DNA from 4 places in the Bounagaea algeriensis genome. Region 2 is predicted to be linked to each of the others. Evidence: riboswitches for the same ligand, from Rfam matches in the RefSeq annotation. Region 2 holds a riboswitch; each other region holds the start of a gene.
What was found. A riboswitch is a leader RNA that binds a small molecule or an ion and turns the genes downstream of it on or off. The one in region 2 is predicted to bind cobalamin.
Positions count from the first base shown of each region.

Region 1 (3,408 bases), 310 kb from region 2:
CGACAGCCCGACCTTCCCGGGGTGCGCGGTCCGCGTGCGTCCGATCGCGGTGTTCTGGATGCGCGACGAAGGCGGTCCCGACGCCAAGGTCCTCTGCGTTCCGGTGGACGATCCGCGCATGGAGGCGGTGCACGACCTGCCGGACGTCCCGCAGCACCGGCTCAACGCGATCAGCCACTTCTTCCACGTGTACAAGACGATCGAACCCCGCAAGAGCGGCGAAGCCCGCGGCTGGGAAGAACGGGTGGCCGCCGAAGCCGTCATCGCCGACGCGCAGCAGCGCGCCGGCCGAGGCGAACACCTCGCCGGCGCACCGGCGCCCCGCTACGGCGTCCTGCCCAGCTGACCGCCACCGGGCCCGGATGCGCTTCGCATCGGGTTCGATGGATCATGCGGTGTTGACTTCCTCCCCGCCCGCAATGCCGAAGCTTCCAGCAATTGGAGAGTTAGTGTCCGATACCGCCCGCTGGACCTACCTAATGGACCTCAACGGCGTGCTCATGCGCGACGAACAACGCGTCGTGCCCGGAGCGCAGGAGTTCCTCACCGCACTGCACCAGCACGAGCTGCCGTACCTGGTGTTCACCAACGACTCGGCCTGCACTCCCCGCGACCTGCGCGCCCGCCTGCTGACCTGCGGTTTGGACCTCCCCGAACACGCCATCTGGAGTTCGGCGCTGGCCACGGCCTCCTTCGTCGCCCAGCAGCGGCCCGGCGGCTCGGCCTACGTCGTCGGCGAACCGGGGCTGACGACGGCGCTGACCGAAGCCGGCTACGTGCTCACCGAGCACGACCCGGACTACGTCATCCTCGGCGAGACCCGCACGTACAGCTTCAGCGCGATCACCAAGGCCATCCGGCTCATCGAGAACGGTGCGCGGTTCCTCGCCACGAACCCGGACGAGCTGGGACGCGACCGGGAGGGATCGCTGCCGGCGACCGGTGCGGTCGCCGCGCTCGTCGAGCGCGTGACCGGGCAACCGCCGTACTACGTGGGCAAGCCCAACCCGCTCATGCTGCGTTTCGCGCTGCGCACGCTCGGGGCCAGCGCCGACCGCACCCTGCTGCTCGGTGACCGCATGGACACCGACATCCGCTCGGGCATGGAGGCGGGCATGCGCACGATCCTCGTGCTCTCCGGCCTCTCCGGGCAGGACACGGCGCGCCAGTACCCGTTCCAGCCGGACCGGACGATCGCTTCGGTGGCCGACATCGTCGACCACGTGCGCGAGCCGTTCGGCGGTTGACCCGGTCTCGTCGACCAGTCCCGTTGCCCCGGTCCTGTTGCCCCGGTCCTGTGGCGCGGATCTCGTCCCGCCCGGAGCCGTTGCGGAACTCCACGGCAAGCGGGGTGCGCCCGCTGCGCGGAGCCCGCTGTGCGGCCGCTGCGGGCGCAGCGGTCTTGTCACAGGCCGCCGAGCGGGTAAGGTCATGCGTGCTGGTGGTTCGCACTGCCGTGCCGGGGTTTCCGGCGGACGGGAGTGCGAGGCGAGAGGGAACCCGGTGCGATTCCGGGACTGCCCCGCAGCGGTGTGCGGGAACGAACGCCGTCCCCGGCCGATGGTCGGGTGGGCACTGGGCCGAGCGCCTGGGAAGCCGACGGCGCGTAGGAACCTCGGACGAACTCCGAGAACGCCCGCGAGTCCGAAGACCTGCCACCGGTACGCGCGTCACCACGACGCGCGTATGTCCGAGGTCTCGAGGGAGGACCCCGCGGACGATCGGCACCGGCGCGGTCCGTGTTTGCGACCCCGCGTGCCGATGGTCGGGCACATCCCCCATCGGACTTCGGCGTCCTGTGTCGTCGAACCGAGGAGAAGCGTTGACCAGCACCATCGGATCGACCGTCCTGGGCTATCCCCGGATCGGTCCGAACCGAGAACTCAAACGTGCCCTGGAGCGGTACTGGAACTCCCGCATCAGTGAGGCCGATCTGCGCGCGACCGCGCGGGACATCCGCGTCGGCGCCTGGCGCACGCTGGCCGATGCCGGACTGGCCTCCGTGCCGAGCAACACGTTCTCGTACTACGACCAGGTGCTCGACGCAGCGGTGACGTTCGGCGCCGTGCCGCACCGCTACACCGCGCTGGGCCTGGGCCCGCTCGACACGTACTTCGCCATGGCGCGCGGCGTCGAATCCACGCCGCCGCTGGAGATGACCAAGTGGTTCGACACGAACTACCACTACCTGGTCCCGGAGATCGGCCCGGACACGCGGTTCGCGCTGTCCGACACGGCCGTGGTGGACCAGTACCGCGAAGCTGCCGACGAGGGCGTGACCACCCGCCCGGTCGTCGTCGGGCCGGTGACTTTCCTGCTGCTGTCGAAACCGGCCGAGGACGCACCGGAAGGTTTCGCTCCGCTGGACACAGTGGATGATCTCGTCAGCGCCTACGCCGACCTGCTGGCCGAACTGCACCGCGCGGGTGTCCAGTGGGTGCAGCTCGACGAACCCGCGTTCGCCGGGGACCGCTCCGAGGCCGAGCTGCAGGCGCTGCGTTCGGCCTACGCCCGGCTCGGAGAGCTGCAGGAGCGGCCGAACCTGCTCGTTGCCGGATATTTCGGTGATCTCGGCCAAGCGCTGCCGATTCTGGCCGACAGCCCGGTGGAAGGCCTGGCGCTCGATCTCGTCTCCAGTCCCTCCACAGTGGAGGAGGTCCCGAAGCTGACCGGTTTGCGCGGCAAGTCGGTGGTCGCCGGACTGGTCGACGGGCGCAACATCTGGCGCACCGATCTCGACCGGGCGCTGGAGACCGCGGAGCGGCTGCGCGGATCCGCGGGCGAACTGGCGGTCGGGACCTCGTGCTCGCTGCTGCACGTGCCCTACGACGTCGATGCCGAGACCGAGCTGGATTCGCAGGTGCGCTCGTGGTTGGCCTTCGCCGAGCAGAAGCTCGGGGAAGTCGTCACGCTGCACCGCGCGCTGCACGAGGGGCGCGACAGCGTCTCCCGCGAGCTGGCCGAAGCGCGCTCCCGCGTGGACGACCGCGCACGCGCCGCCCGGGTGCACGACGAGCGGGTACGCGCCCGGGTCGCTGCGCTGAAGCCCGGCGACGCCCGCCGGGAGGAGTACGCGCAACGTCGGCAGGCCCAGCAGCAGGCGCTGCGGCTGCCGCCGTTGCCGACCACGACGATCGGTTCGTTCCCGCAGACCGGCGATGTGCGCAAGGCGCGGGCCGCGTTGACCGCCGGCAGCATCGATCGGGAGAGCTACCGGCAGCGGATGCGCGACGAGATCCGGAACGTGATCCAGTTGCAGGAGCAGCTCGGACTCGACGTCGTGGTGCACGGCGAACCGGAACGCAACGACATGGTCCAGTACTTCTCCGAGTACATGGAGGGCTTCGTCAGCACCCGCTACGGATGGGTGCAGTCCTACGGATCGCGCTGCGTGCGCCCGCCGATCCT
Region 1 is NZ_CM137102.1:2,347,642-2,351,049, forward strand. It holds gene ACVGV2_RS10655 (inorganic diphosphatase) at 1-346, shown strand, start outside; gene ACVGV2_RS10660 (HAD-IIA family hydrolase) at 420-1,247, shown strand; cobalamin riboswitch at 1,447-1,674, shown strand; gene metE (5-methyltetrahydropteroyltriglutamate--homocysteine S-methyltransferase) at 1,823-3,408, shown strand, end outside.
Region 1: another riboswitch for cobalamin. It lies ahead of metE (5-methyltetrahydropteroyltriglutamate--homocysteine S-methyltransferase); the one in region 2 lies ahead of ACVGV2_RS09190 (Rossmann-like domain-containing protein).

Region 2 (3,408 bases):
CACCGGTGCGATGCCCCCGCTGTGCCCGCCGGTGCCGACGCTGCACACCACCGCGTCCACGTGGTCGAACTGGTCCACGAGTTCCAGTCCCAACTCCCGGTATCCGAGCGGGTTGTCCGGGTTGTTGTACTGGTCCGGCCAGTACGCGCCGGGCAGCGAGTCGAGCAGTTCGCTGACGCGCTCCCGCCGCGCCCGTTGCCAGCCACCCCGTGGATGGGGATGCCGCACGATCTCCACGCGCGCTCCGCGCGCCCGCAGCAGCGCGCGGGTCATCCCGTCGAGCTCGTCATCGGCGACGACGACCAGCGGATGCCCCAGGGCGGCGCAGACGTAGGCCAGCCCCACGGCCAGGGTTCCGCTGCTGGATTCCACGACCGGTGCTCCGGGCAGCAACTCGCCCCGGCGCCGCGCTCCGTCCAGCATGGACAATGCTGCTCTGGCCTTCATGCCGCCGGGTCCGAGGCCTTCCAGCTTCGCCCAGAACCCCGGGTGTTGCCGCGGGAGTGGTGTGTCCACCCGCACCGCGGGGGTGTTTCCGATCAGTTCCAGCAGCGAGAGGCACTTCGCACCGCCGGCCCGCTCACTTGCCCCGGTCAGTGTCACGGACGATCACCGCCGGCACTTCCGTAGAGGTGGATGTCGGTGGCGTCACCGGTGCACCAGAAGAAGGGGTAGGGCTCCGCCGAGAGGGCGTCGACGCGGGAACCGAGCAGCTCCCGCAGGACCGCGCTGCCGGTCTGGGCGAACATCGCCAGGGGAATGCCGCGTTCGCCGCACAGCTCGGAGATCTCGTCGAATGTGCCGTTGCCGAGAACCATCCCGGAGGCCACGACGGCATCCGCTCGTCCGATCGCTTCGGTGTGGCAGCGGATCACCGGCTCGTCCCACTCGGTCCGCCCGCCCTTGAGATCGCAAGCGACGTAGTCGACGCTCCGCTCGCGCAGGGCGGCCAGCAGCGAGTTCACCACTCCGATCACGGCGACGCACCCGCCCGCGGGCACGCGCACGAGTTCGGCGACGGCGCCGGCCCGCGCGGTCGACTTCTCCAGCGAGTCCCCCGCGGGCAACCGCACGGAACGGGCCTGCGGATGCCGGGCGTGCGGGTGCAGGTAGGCCAGGTAGGCGTCGAGCGCGGCCACCTGCACGGCCGGTTCGGCGTCCGACAGCAGGGCGTCGACACCGCACCCGACGACCTCCTGCACCTGCCGGTCCCCGAACGCACCGGGTTCCACGGCGCAGGAGCCCACGGCGTCGCCGACGCGGATGCTGAGCACCGTGTTGACGTAGCTGCTCCGCCTGTCGGAGTGCTGGGACCCTTGCACCGTCAGGAACGCCACGGAGCACGTGAGCGCGTGCGGGAGTTCGTCGTGGTCGCGCGCGAACCACCCGCTCCGCGCGCGTTCTGCCAGCAGCTGCAGTGAGGTGGCGCTGCGTTCGGCCGAGGCCGAAGCGGTCGAAAGCACAGTCGTCTCCGTACGATCCGCGAGAAGAGGGAATTGCCTGCGGGTCGGGGTCGTTCACACGACGTGTGAACCTGCCGCGGCAAGCGGGTCGCCGGGACGCTGCCGTCGAGCGGCGTGCGAGTCGTGGTGCACCTGCGTACCTCCTTCGGGGCTCCGCGACCCCGTTGCGAGTCGGCGCGGCGGCGTCAGTGTCCTGACTCGTGGATCCTCGTCGCCCTCCGGCCTTCCCACCGATCTTATCGGCAGTGGCCGTGGTTGGAGGGGAACTCCCCACTCACAGTGGCGGGACCGTGCCGGATTCGCACCGGCTTCCTGGACGCCGTCGCAGTAACGCGATCCAGAGGTACGCAGCCGCCCCGCCGGATGTCAAGTCGCGCTCGTCGAAGTCGCGTCGATCACACCGCAGCTTGTCATCGCAGCGGAACCCGGTGTGAGCAGCCGTTTTCCTCGGAGGCACTCGCTTTCAGCAACCTCTTCGCTGTTGCAATCATGTTGCATTACTCTCGTGCGCGGAGACCGGCCCCTGCGAGACCGTCCGAGGAGTCACGACATGCCCGAGAGCAACGGCCGAGCGATCGGCGACTACACCGTGCGGCGCGCACGCCCGGAGGACGTCGAGGGAGCGCGCACGCTCATGCTCGACACCTTCTACCACGTGCTCGGCCACGGTTACGTCGCCACGTGGCACGCCGACGTGATCGCTCTCGAGGAGACCTACTTCCACACACCCGGCCACGCCCTGTTCGTGGCAACCCTGGGCGACGAGGTGGTCGGCACCGCATCCGTGCGCTCGGACGGCCCGAAAAGCCCTCCGCACCCGCAGTGGATCGCCGCACGCTACGGAACCGGGGACACCGCGCAGATCTTCCGCACCTACGTCCGCCCCGAGCACCGCAGGAACGGACTCGCCCGCGCGCTCGTCGACCTCGCCCGCGAGTTCGTCGCCGATGTTCCCGAGTACAGCACGCTCTACCTGCACACGAACCCGGCTGTGGACGGGGCGGAGCCGTTCTGGCGCAGCCTGGCCACCGAAATCCACGACGGGCGGCACAACGGTGCGCACAGCCCGTGCATCCACTTCGAGATCCCCGTGCACACGGCGGTGTGATCCCCGGTTCCACCGGAGCGGCCGCGTGCGCCCGGGCGTTTCCCGCCGGGCGGCACCGGTGTGCGACCTTCACACGAACACACGAAGCATTCACCACTCAGCGAGGAAGGGCTTCCAGCGGATGGCGAGTGAACGCAGCTACGACGTGGTGCTTTTCGGCGCGACCGGGTTCGTCGGTGAGCTCACCGCGAAGTATCTCGCCGAGGTGGTGCCGCCGGGCTGCCGGTGGGCGCTCGCGGGACGCGACGAGGACAAGCTGGCCGCCGTGCGGCAGCGGCTCGGCGAGACCGATCCCAGCTTGCTGCACGCCGACAGCACCGACCAGGCCAGCCTGCACCGGCTCGCCGAGTCCACCCGGGTGGTGATCACCACCGTGGGGCCCTACCTGCACTACGGCGAGCCACTGGTCGCCGCGTGCGCCGCGGCGGGGACCGACTACGTCGACCTGACCGGCGAACCGGAGTTCGTCGACCGGATGTACCTGCGACACCACCAGGCAGCGCTGCGCACCGGCGCCCGGATCGTGCACGCCTGCGGGTTCGACTCGATCCCCTACGACCTGGGGGCGTATCACACCGTGCGGCAACTTCCCGCCGACAAGCCCGTCACCATCACCGGCCAGGTCCGGGTCAACTCGACCTTCTCCGGCGGCACCTACGCCTCGGCGCTGACCGCCTTCTCCCGACCGCGCCAGATGGCCGAGGCCGCCAAACACCGCCGCCGCACCGAGCCCCGCCCCGACCACCGGCGCATCCGCACTCCGCTCGGACCGCCGCGGCGGGACCGGGACAGCCGCACGTGGCTGGCACCGATGCCCACCCTCGACCCGCGGATCGT
Region 2 is NZ_CM137102.1:2,036,411-2,039,818, reverse strand. It holds gene ACVGV2_RS09195 (PLP-dependent cysteine synthase family protein) at 1-603, opposite strand, end outside; gene ACVGV2_RS09190 (Rossmann-like domain-containing protein) at 600-1,463, opposite strand; cobalamin riboswitch at 1,628-1,834, opposite strand; gene ACVGV2_RS09185 (GNAT family N-acetyltransferase) at 2,014-2,571, shown strand; gene ACVGV2_RS09180 (saccharopine dehydrogenase family protein) at 2,693-3,408, shown strand, end outside.

Region 3 (3,408 bases), 1.8 Mb from region 2:
CCAGCCGTCGACCTGCAGCAGGAAGTCGTCGAACTCCGCGTCGTGCGGGCGTTCCTCGATGCCGAGGTCGTGGTCGAGCTGAGCGGCCTGGATGAGCGTCCAGATCTGGCTGCGGCTGGCCTCCAGCTTGGCCGGGTCCATCGCGGCGATGTTGGCGTGCTCGTCGAGCAGCTGCTCCAGCCGCGCGATGTCGCCGTAGCTCTCGGCGCGGGCCATCGGCGGCACCAGGTGGTCCACCAGCGTGGCGTGCACCCGGCGCTTGGCCTGGGTGCCCTCGCCCGGGTCGTTGACCAGGAACGGGTAGATCAGCGGCACGTCGCCCAGCGCTGCGTCCGGGGCGCAGGACGCCGAGAGCCCGGCCGACTTGCCGGGCAGCCACTCCAGGTTGCCGTGCTTGCCCAGGTGCACCATCGCGTGCGCGCCGAAGTCCTCGGCCAGCCAGCGGTAGGCGGCCAGGTAGTGGTGGCTCGGCGGCAGGTCCGGGTCGTGGTAGATGGCGATGGGGTTCTCGCCGAAGCCGCGCGGCGGCTGCACCATGAGCACGACGTTGCCGGCGCGCAGCGCGGCCAGCACGATCTCGCCCTCGGAGCTTTGCGAGTGGTCGACGAACTGCTCGCCCGGAGGCGGGCCCCAGTGCTGCTCGACCGCGTCGCGCAGCTCCTGCGGCAGCGTCGCGAACCACTCGCGGTAGCGGCTGGCGGGCACCCGCACCGGGTTGCCGGACAGCTGCTGTTCGGTGAGCCACTCCGGGTCCTGGCCGCCGGCGGCGATCAGCGCGTGGATGAGCGCGTCGCCGTCCTGCTCGGCCACGCCCGGCAGCGCGTCCTCGCCCTGCTCGGGGCCGACGTCGTAGCCGCGCTCGCGCAGCTGTTGCAGCAGCCGCACCGCGCTGGCCGGGGTGTCCAGGCCGACCGCGTTGCCGACGCGGGAGTGCTTGGTCGGGTAGGCCGACAGCATCAGCGCGACCCGCCGCTGCTCGGCGGGGGTGTGGCGCAGCCGCGCGTGGCCCACCGCGATGCCGGCGACGCGGGCCGCGCGCTCGGCGTCGGGAACGTAGACCGGCAGCCCCTCCGAGTCGTTCTCCTTGAACGAGAACGGCACGGTGATCAGCCGTCCGTCGAACTCGGGCACCGCCACCTGGGTCGCCGCGTCCATCGGGGACAGACCGTCGTCGTTGGCCTCCCACTGGGCGCGGCTGCTGGTCAGGCACAGGCCCTGCAGGATCGGCACGTCCAGTTCGGCGAGTTTGCCGATGTCCCAGGCCTCGTCGTCGCCGCCGGCGGAGGCGGTCGCCGGGCGCGAGCCGCCGGCGGCCAGCATCGTCACGACCAGCGCGTCCGCGCCCTCGAGCGTCTCCAGCAGCTCGGGGGAGGGACTGCGCAGCGAGCCGGAGAACAGCGGTTCGGGCCGGCCGCCGGCGTCCTCGATCGCCGAGCACAGGGTTTCGACGAAGTGCGTGTTGCCCGCCATGTGGTGGGCGCGGTAGTAGAGCACCGCCACGACGGGGCCGTCCGACGGGCCGCCTCCGCGCTGCGGCGCGCGCTCCAACCTGCCCCAGTCGGGCGCGGGCGCGGGCGGGGCGAAGCCGTGGCCGGTCAGCAGCAGCGTGTCGCTGAGGAAGTTGTGCAGCTGCGTCAGGTTCTCCGGGCCGCCGTGGGCCAGGTAGGAGTGCGCCTCGGCGCAGACGCCGCCGGGCACGGTCGAGTGCTCCATGAGCTCGGCGTCGGGCTGCTGCTCACCGCCGAGCACCACCACCGGGCGGGTGCCGGCCAGCAGCTGGTCCAGGCCCTCCTCCCAGGCGCGGCGTCCGCCGAGGATGCGCACGACGACGAGGTCGACGCCCTGCAGCAGCTCGTCGAGCTCGGCGCCGGCGTTGATCCGGGCCGGGTTGGCGAGCCGGTAGTCGGCGCTGCTGGAGCGGGCGCTGAGCAGGTCCGTGTCCGATGTGGACAGCAGCAGGATCACGCGGACCTCCTCCCCACGTGAGCCGTCACGTCGGGGAGGGCGGGCGCCAGGGCAGGCGCTGCCGCGGCGAATCGCATCAGTTGCACCTCTCTCGGGGTCCTCGCCCCGGGTTTGGCCGGTGGGACGGCAGGGTGAGTGTCTGGCTCCCGGGCGAGCCCTGGTGACGCGCCCGCCGGAGCCGTAGTCTGCAGCGGGAGGGGCTCGTCCGGTGACAGTGGCGGGACCGCGCCGGACTCGCACCGGCTTCCTCCGCCTGCCTCCGTTACGGGGTGACCCTACCGACAGTTCGCGCTGTGGCAAAAACCAGCCGACTACGATTCATGCGCATGTCCTCATCCGCCCACCGCTCCCGATCGCGCGCCGACGCCTGCCCCGGCGCGCTGCAGCCGCACCGCGCTGCCGACGGCGGTCTGGTCCGGATCCGCGTGCCCGGCGGGCTGCTCGACGCCCGCCAGTTCGCGGCGTTGTCGCAGCTCGCGGCCGATCTCGGAGCCGGATTCGTGGACCTGACCTCGCGCGGCAACGTGCAGCTGCGCGGGCTGGCCGACGACGCGGTACCGGAGCTGACCGCGCGGCTGCGTGAGCACGGGATGCTGCCGTCGGCCGAGCACGAGGGAGTGCGCAACATCATCGCCTCGCCGCTGAGCGGATGCGACGGGTCGGGCGTGGTCGATGTCACGGGGCTGGTCGGCGAGCTGGACCGCGGGCTCCGCGCCGACCCGGAGCTGGCCGGGCTGTCCGGCCGGTTCCTGTTCGTGCTCGACGACGGCCGCGGCGACGTGGCCGGCCTCGGCGGGGACGTGGCCGCGCTGCCGGTTTCCGAGCGTTCCGCGGCGGTGCTGCTCGCCGGTGCGGACAGCGGCCTGCGCGTTGCCGTCGACGCGGCGGCCGAGGCCCTGCTCGCGGTCGCGCGGGCGTTCCTCGCGGAGCGCGCGCGGCGCGGCTCGGCCGCGTGGCGGCTCGCCGAGCTCACCGAGGCCGTTCCCGCGATCACCGAGCGCGTGCGGGCGGAGTGCGCCGCCGGCTCCGGTGACCCCGTCGCAACCCCGCCGCCGCGGCAGCACGGACCGGTCGGCGTCGTCGGCGGTGGTGCGCACGGGTGTGCGACGCTCGCCGCCGCGGCACCGCTCGGACGCCTCGCCGGTGAGCAGCTCGACGCGGTCGCCGCCGCCACTTCGGGGAACGTCCGCCTCACGCCGTGGCGCGGGGTCGTGCTGCCGCACCTCGCCGAGCCGGGCACCGCCATGTCTACATTGGACGAAGCGGGGCTGGTGGTGGACGAGACCTCGCCCTGGAACGGCGTCACCGCATGCGCGGGCAAACCGGGATGTGCCAAGTCCTGGACCGACGTGCGCGGCGACGCGCGCCGCGCGCTGCCGCTGCTGCCCGCGGGCGCGGCGGTGCACTTCGCGGGGTGCTCGCGCCGCTGCGGGCGGCCGCGCG
Region 3 is NZ_CM137102.1:190,758-194,165, forward strand. It holds gene cobN (cobaltochelatase subunit CobN) at 1-1,965, opposite strand, end outside; cobalamin riboswitch at 2,084-2,253, opposite strand; gene cobG (precorrin-3B synthase) at 2,292-3,408, shown strand, end outside.
Region 3: another riboswitch for cobalamin. It lies ahead of cobN (cobaltochelatase subunit CobN); the one in region 2 lies ahead of ACVGV2_RS09190 (Rossmann-like domain-containing protein).

Region 4 (3,408 bases), 1.5 Mb from region 2:
CTGCTCCTCGGTCGGATCGCGCGCAGCCCATTGTCAAACGCAGCAGGTTAGGCTAACCTAATACATGTCCGCTTCGTGGTGGGAGCGGCAGTCAGTTCGGGAACTGGTCGATCCCCGGTCCCGGCGTTCGCGTCGGGGCCGGGGATCGGTCGTGTGCGGGGCCTGCGGCGGATCGCGGCGAGCGGGCCGGCCGTCCGCGGCGCGAGGGACGAGCGGGGCGAGGGACGAAACGGGGCCGGTCCCATGCAGGGACCGGCCCCGAGTACGACGGTGTGGCTTGTCGGAGCACTCACCGCCGGGATTTCGGACCGCCCGTGATCACTCGGGGGTCATCCGGAGGATCGTTCGGGGATCATTCGGGCAGCCGCAGGCCGTTGTGGCCGGCGCGCGCGTCGGCGAAGCGGCGGCCGACCTCCGGCCAGTTCACGACGTTCCACAGCTGCTTGACGTAGTCCGCCTTCACGTTCTTGTACTGCAGGTAGTAGGCGTGCTCCCAGATGTCGAACACGAGCAGCGGCGTCGTCGTGATCACCAGGTTCGAGTGGTGGTCCTTCAGCTGCTGGGTGATGAGCCGCTGGCCGACCGGGTCCCAGGCGAGCACGCCCCAGCCGTTGCCCTGGATGCTCGTGGAGACGGCCTCCATCTGGGCGCGGAACTGGTCGAAGGAGCCGAAGTGCTCGTCGATGGCGTCGGCGAGATCGCCGGTGGGCTTGTCCCCGCCGTCCGGGCTGAGGATCTTCCACCAGATCTTGTGCAGGGAGTGGCCTGCCAGGTTGAACGCGAGGGTCGTCTCCAGGCCGACGATGGAGGAGTAGTCCCCCTGCTCGCGTGCCTCCTGGATGCGCTCGATCGTGTCGTTGGCGCCCTTGACGTAGGTCGCGTGGTGCTTGCTGTGGTGCAGCTCGTTGATCTCGCCCGAGATCGCCGGCTCCAGTGCGGCGTAGTCGTAGTCCAGATCCGGCAGGACGTACTGCGGCATGGAGTCCTCCAATCCACTGTCGCCATCATGACTCTGTTGCAAAGAGATGGCAACTATATCCTCGCAAACGAGGTGTTGCTCTCATCCGGTGATCTCGAAGTCGGCGGGAAAATGCGTTCTGCGCTGGGGAAACGACGACCGGTGGGCGTTTTGCGGCACGTTGACCGGGGTCTTCGTCTCCGACAGGATCGGTGCGGTCCGCTCGGCGGGGGAAGTCCGGTGAGATCCCGGCGCTGACCCGCAACGGTGTGCCGTGCACGGCGCGGCGAGCCCGAACACCCGCCGGCGCGGACGGCTCCCACGACCGTCGCGGTCCGCGGTCGGAGCCCGGGCGAGGCGCATCGCGCCGCAGGCCGGGTTCGCCCGGGCCGCACCGCCGCCCTGGAAGGTACGATGCGCGCCCTGCTCGCCCTGCTGGCCGTCGGACTGCTGGCCACCGGCTGCAGCACCCCGACGGAGGACGTCGCCTCCCGCGAGGGCGAGCGCATCGACAACTGCGGGCGCACGGAGATCTTCGACGAGCCCCCGCAGCGCGTGCTCAGCCTCAACCAGCACGCCACGGAGATCCTGGTCGCCCTCGGGCTCGGCGACCGCATCGTGGGCACGGCCTTCCCGGACGACCGCGAGCCGCCGCCCCGCATCGCGGACGAATACGCCGAAATCCCCGTCGTCGCCCAGAAGTACCCCTCGGCCGAGCAAATCCTGCGGCTCGAACCGGATCTGGTGGTCGGTGGCTACGCCAGCGCCTTCGACGACACCGAGGGGCGCGGGCGCGACGCGCTGGAGGAACTCGGCATCCCCACGCTGCTGCTCAGCGAGTCCTGCGTGCAGCACCCGGCCGGGATGGACACGCTGCTCGACGACATCCGCATGTTCGGCCGGGTGCTCGACCTGCAGGACAGCGCCGCGCGGCTGGCCACCGACATCCGCGAACGGGTGCGGGCGGTGCAGCGCCGCGTCGCCGACGAGGACCCGGTCGACGTGTTCGTCTACGACTCGGGCGAGCAGGCACCCATGACGCTGGGCGGGCGAGGTGTCGGCAACGACGCGATCAACCGGGCCGGCGGGCGCAACGTCTTCGCCGACGTCCCACAGGCCTTCGGCGACGTCAGCTGGGAGCAGGTGGCCGCGCGCGAACCGGACGCGATCGTGCTGGTCGACTACCTCGGCCAGCCGGTCGAGGGCAAACGCTCCTACCTCGCCGGACACCCGCTGGCCGGGCACACCCCCGCGGTGCGCGCGGACCGGTTCAGCACCATCCCGCTGGTGGAACTCACCGAGGGCATCCGCTTCCCGGAGGCGGTGGAGCGGCTCGCAGCCGACCTGCACGGGGCGACATGATCCGCCGCGGCCGCACCACGATCGTCCACGCAGGACTCGTGCTCGCACTGCTCGCCGGTGCGGCACTGGCGGTTTCGCTCGGCTCGGTGCACCTGCCGCTGACGCAGGTGTGGCAGGTCCTCGCCGGGCCGTTCGTGCCCGGAATCGACTCGGACGCCTCGGCGGTGCGCGAGGCGATCGTGTGGAACTCCCGCCTGCCCCGGGTGGCCACCGGCGCCGTCGTCGGTGCCTCCCTCGCGCTCGCCGGCGGCATCGCGCAACTGGTCACCTCCAACCCCATGGCCGACCCGTACCTGCTGGGCATCTCCCAGGGCGGCGGGCTCGGCATCGCCCTGGTGACCGTGCTCGGCATCGGTGCGGGAACACTCGGCATGGCCACCCAGCCGGTGGCCGCGTTCCTCGGCGGGCTGGCCGCGCTGAGCGTGGTGCTCGTGGTGGCGGGCCGCTCCGGATCGGTGACCGCGCTCGTGCTCGGCGGGCTGGCCGCCGGTCAGGTGGCGGGCGCGCTGACTTCGCTGGTGCTGTACCTGTCGGCCACGGGCGATCAGGCCAAGCAGGTGATGTTCTGGTCCACCGGCGGGCTCGGCGCGGCCCGTTGGGAACTGCTCGGGCCCCCGGCCGCCGTGCTCGGCGTGGCGCTGTTCGCGTCGTTGCTGGCCGGGCGGTGGATGAACCTGCTGCACGCCGGGGACGACGGTGCGGCCGCGCTGGGGCTGAACGCGCGGCGGTTCCGGGTGCTGGCGCTGCTCGGGGTCTCCCTGCTCGGCGGGGCTTCGGTCGCGGTGGCCGGCGGGATCGCGTTCGTCGGGCTGCTCGTCCCGCACGCGGCGACGTTCCTGGTGGGCTCGGAAGCCCGCGCGATGCTGTCGGTTTCGGCGCTGCTGGGGGCGGTTTTCCTGGTGCTGGCCGATCTCGCCGCCCGGGTGCTGTTCGCGCCGGCGGAACTGCCCGTGGGCGTGCTGACCGCCTTGGTCGGCGGTCCGCTGTTCCTGCTGATGTTGCGCAGACACCGGAGGAGCCGATGAGCGTGCGCATGCGCGGCACCCGGGTGGACCTCGGTGGCCGCAGCGTCGTGTCCGATGTGGACC
Region 4 is NZ_CM137102.1:536,725-540,132, forward strand. It holds gene ACVGV2_RS02420 (superoxide dismutase) at 353-979, opposite strand; cobalamin riboswitch at 1,152-1,280, shown strand; gene ACVGV2_RS02425 (ABC transporter substrate-binding protein) at 1,373-2,320, shown strand; gene ACVGV2_RS02430 (FecCD family ABC transporter permease) at 2,317-3,345, shown strand; gene ACVGV2_RS02435 (ABC transporter ATP-binding protein) at 3,342-3,408, shown strand, end outside.
Region 4: another riboswitch for cobalamin. It lies ahead of ACVGV2_RS02425 (ABC transporter substrate-binding protein); the one in region 2 lies ahead of ACVGV2_RS09190 (Rossmann-like domain-containing protein).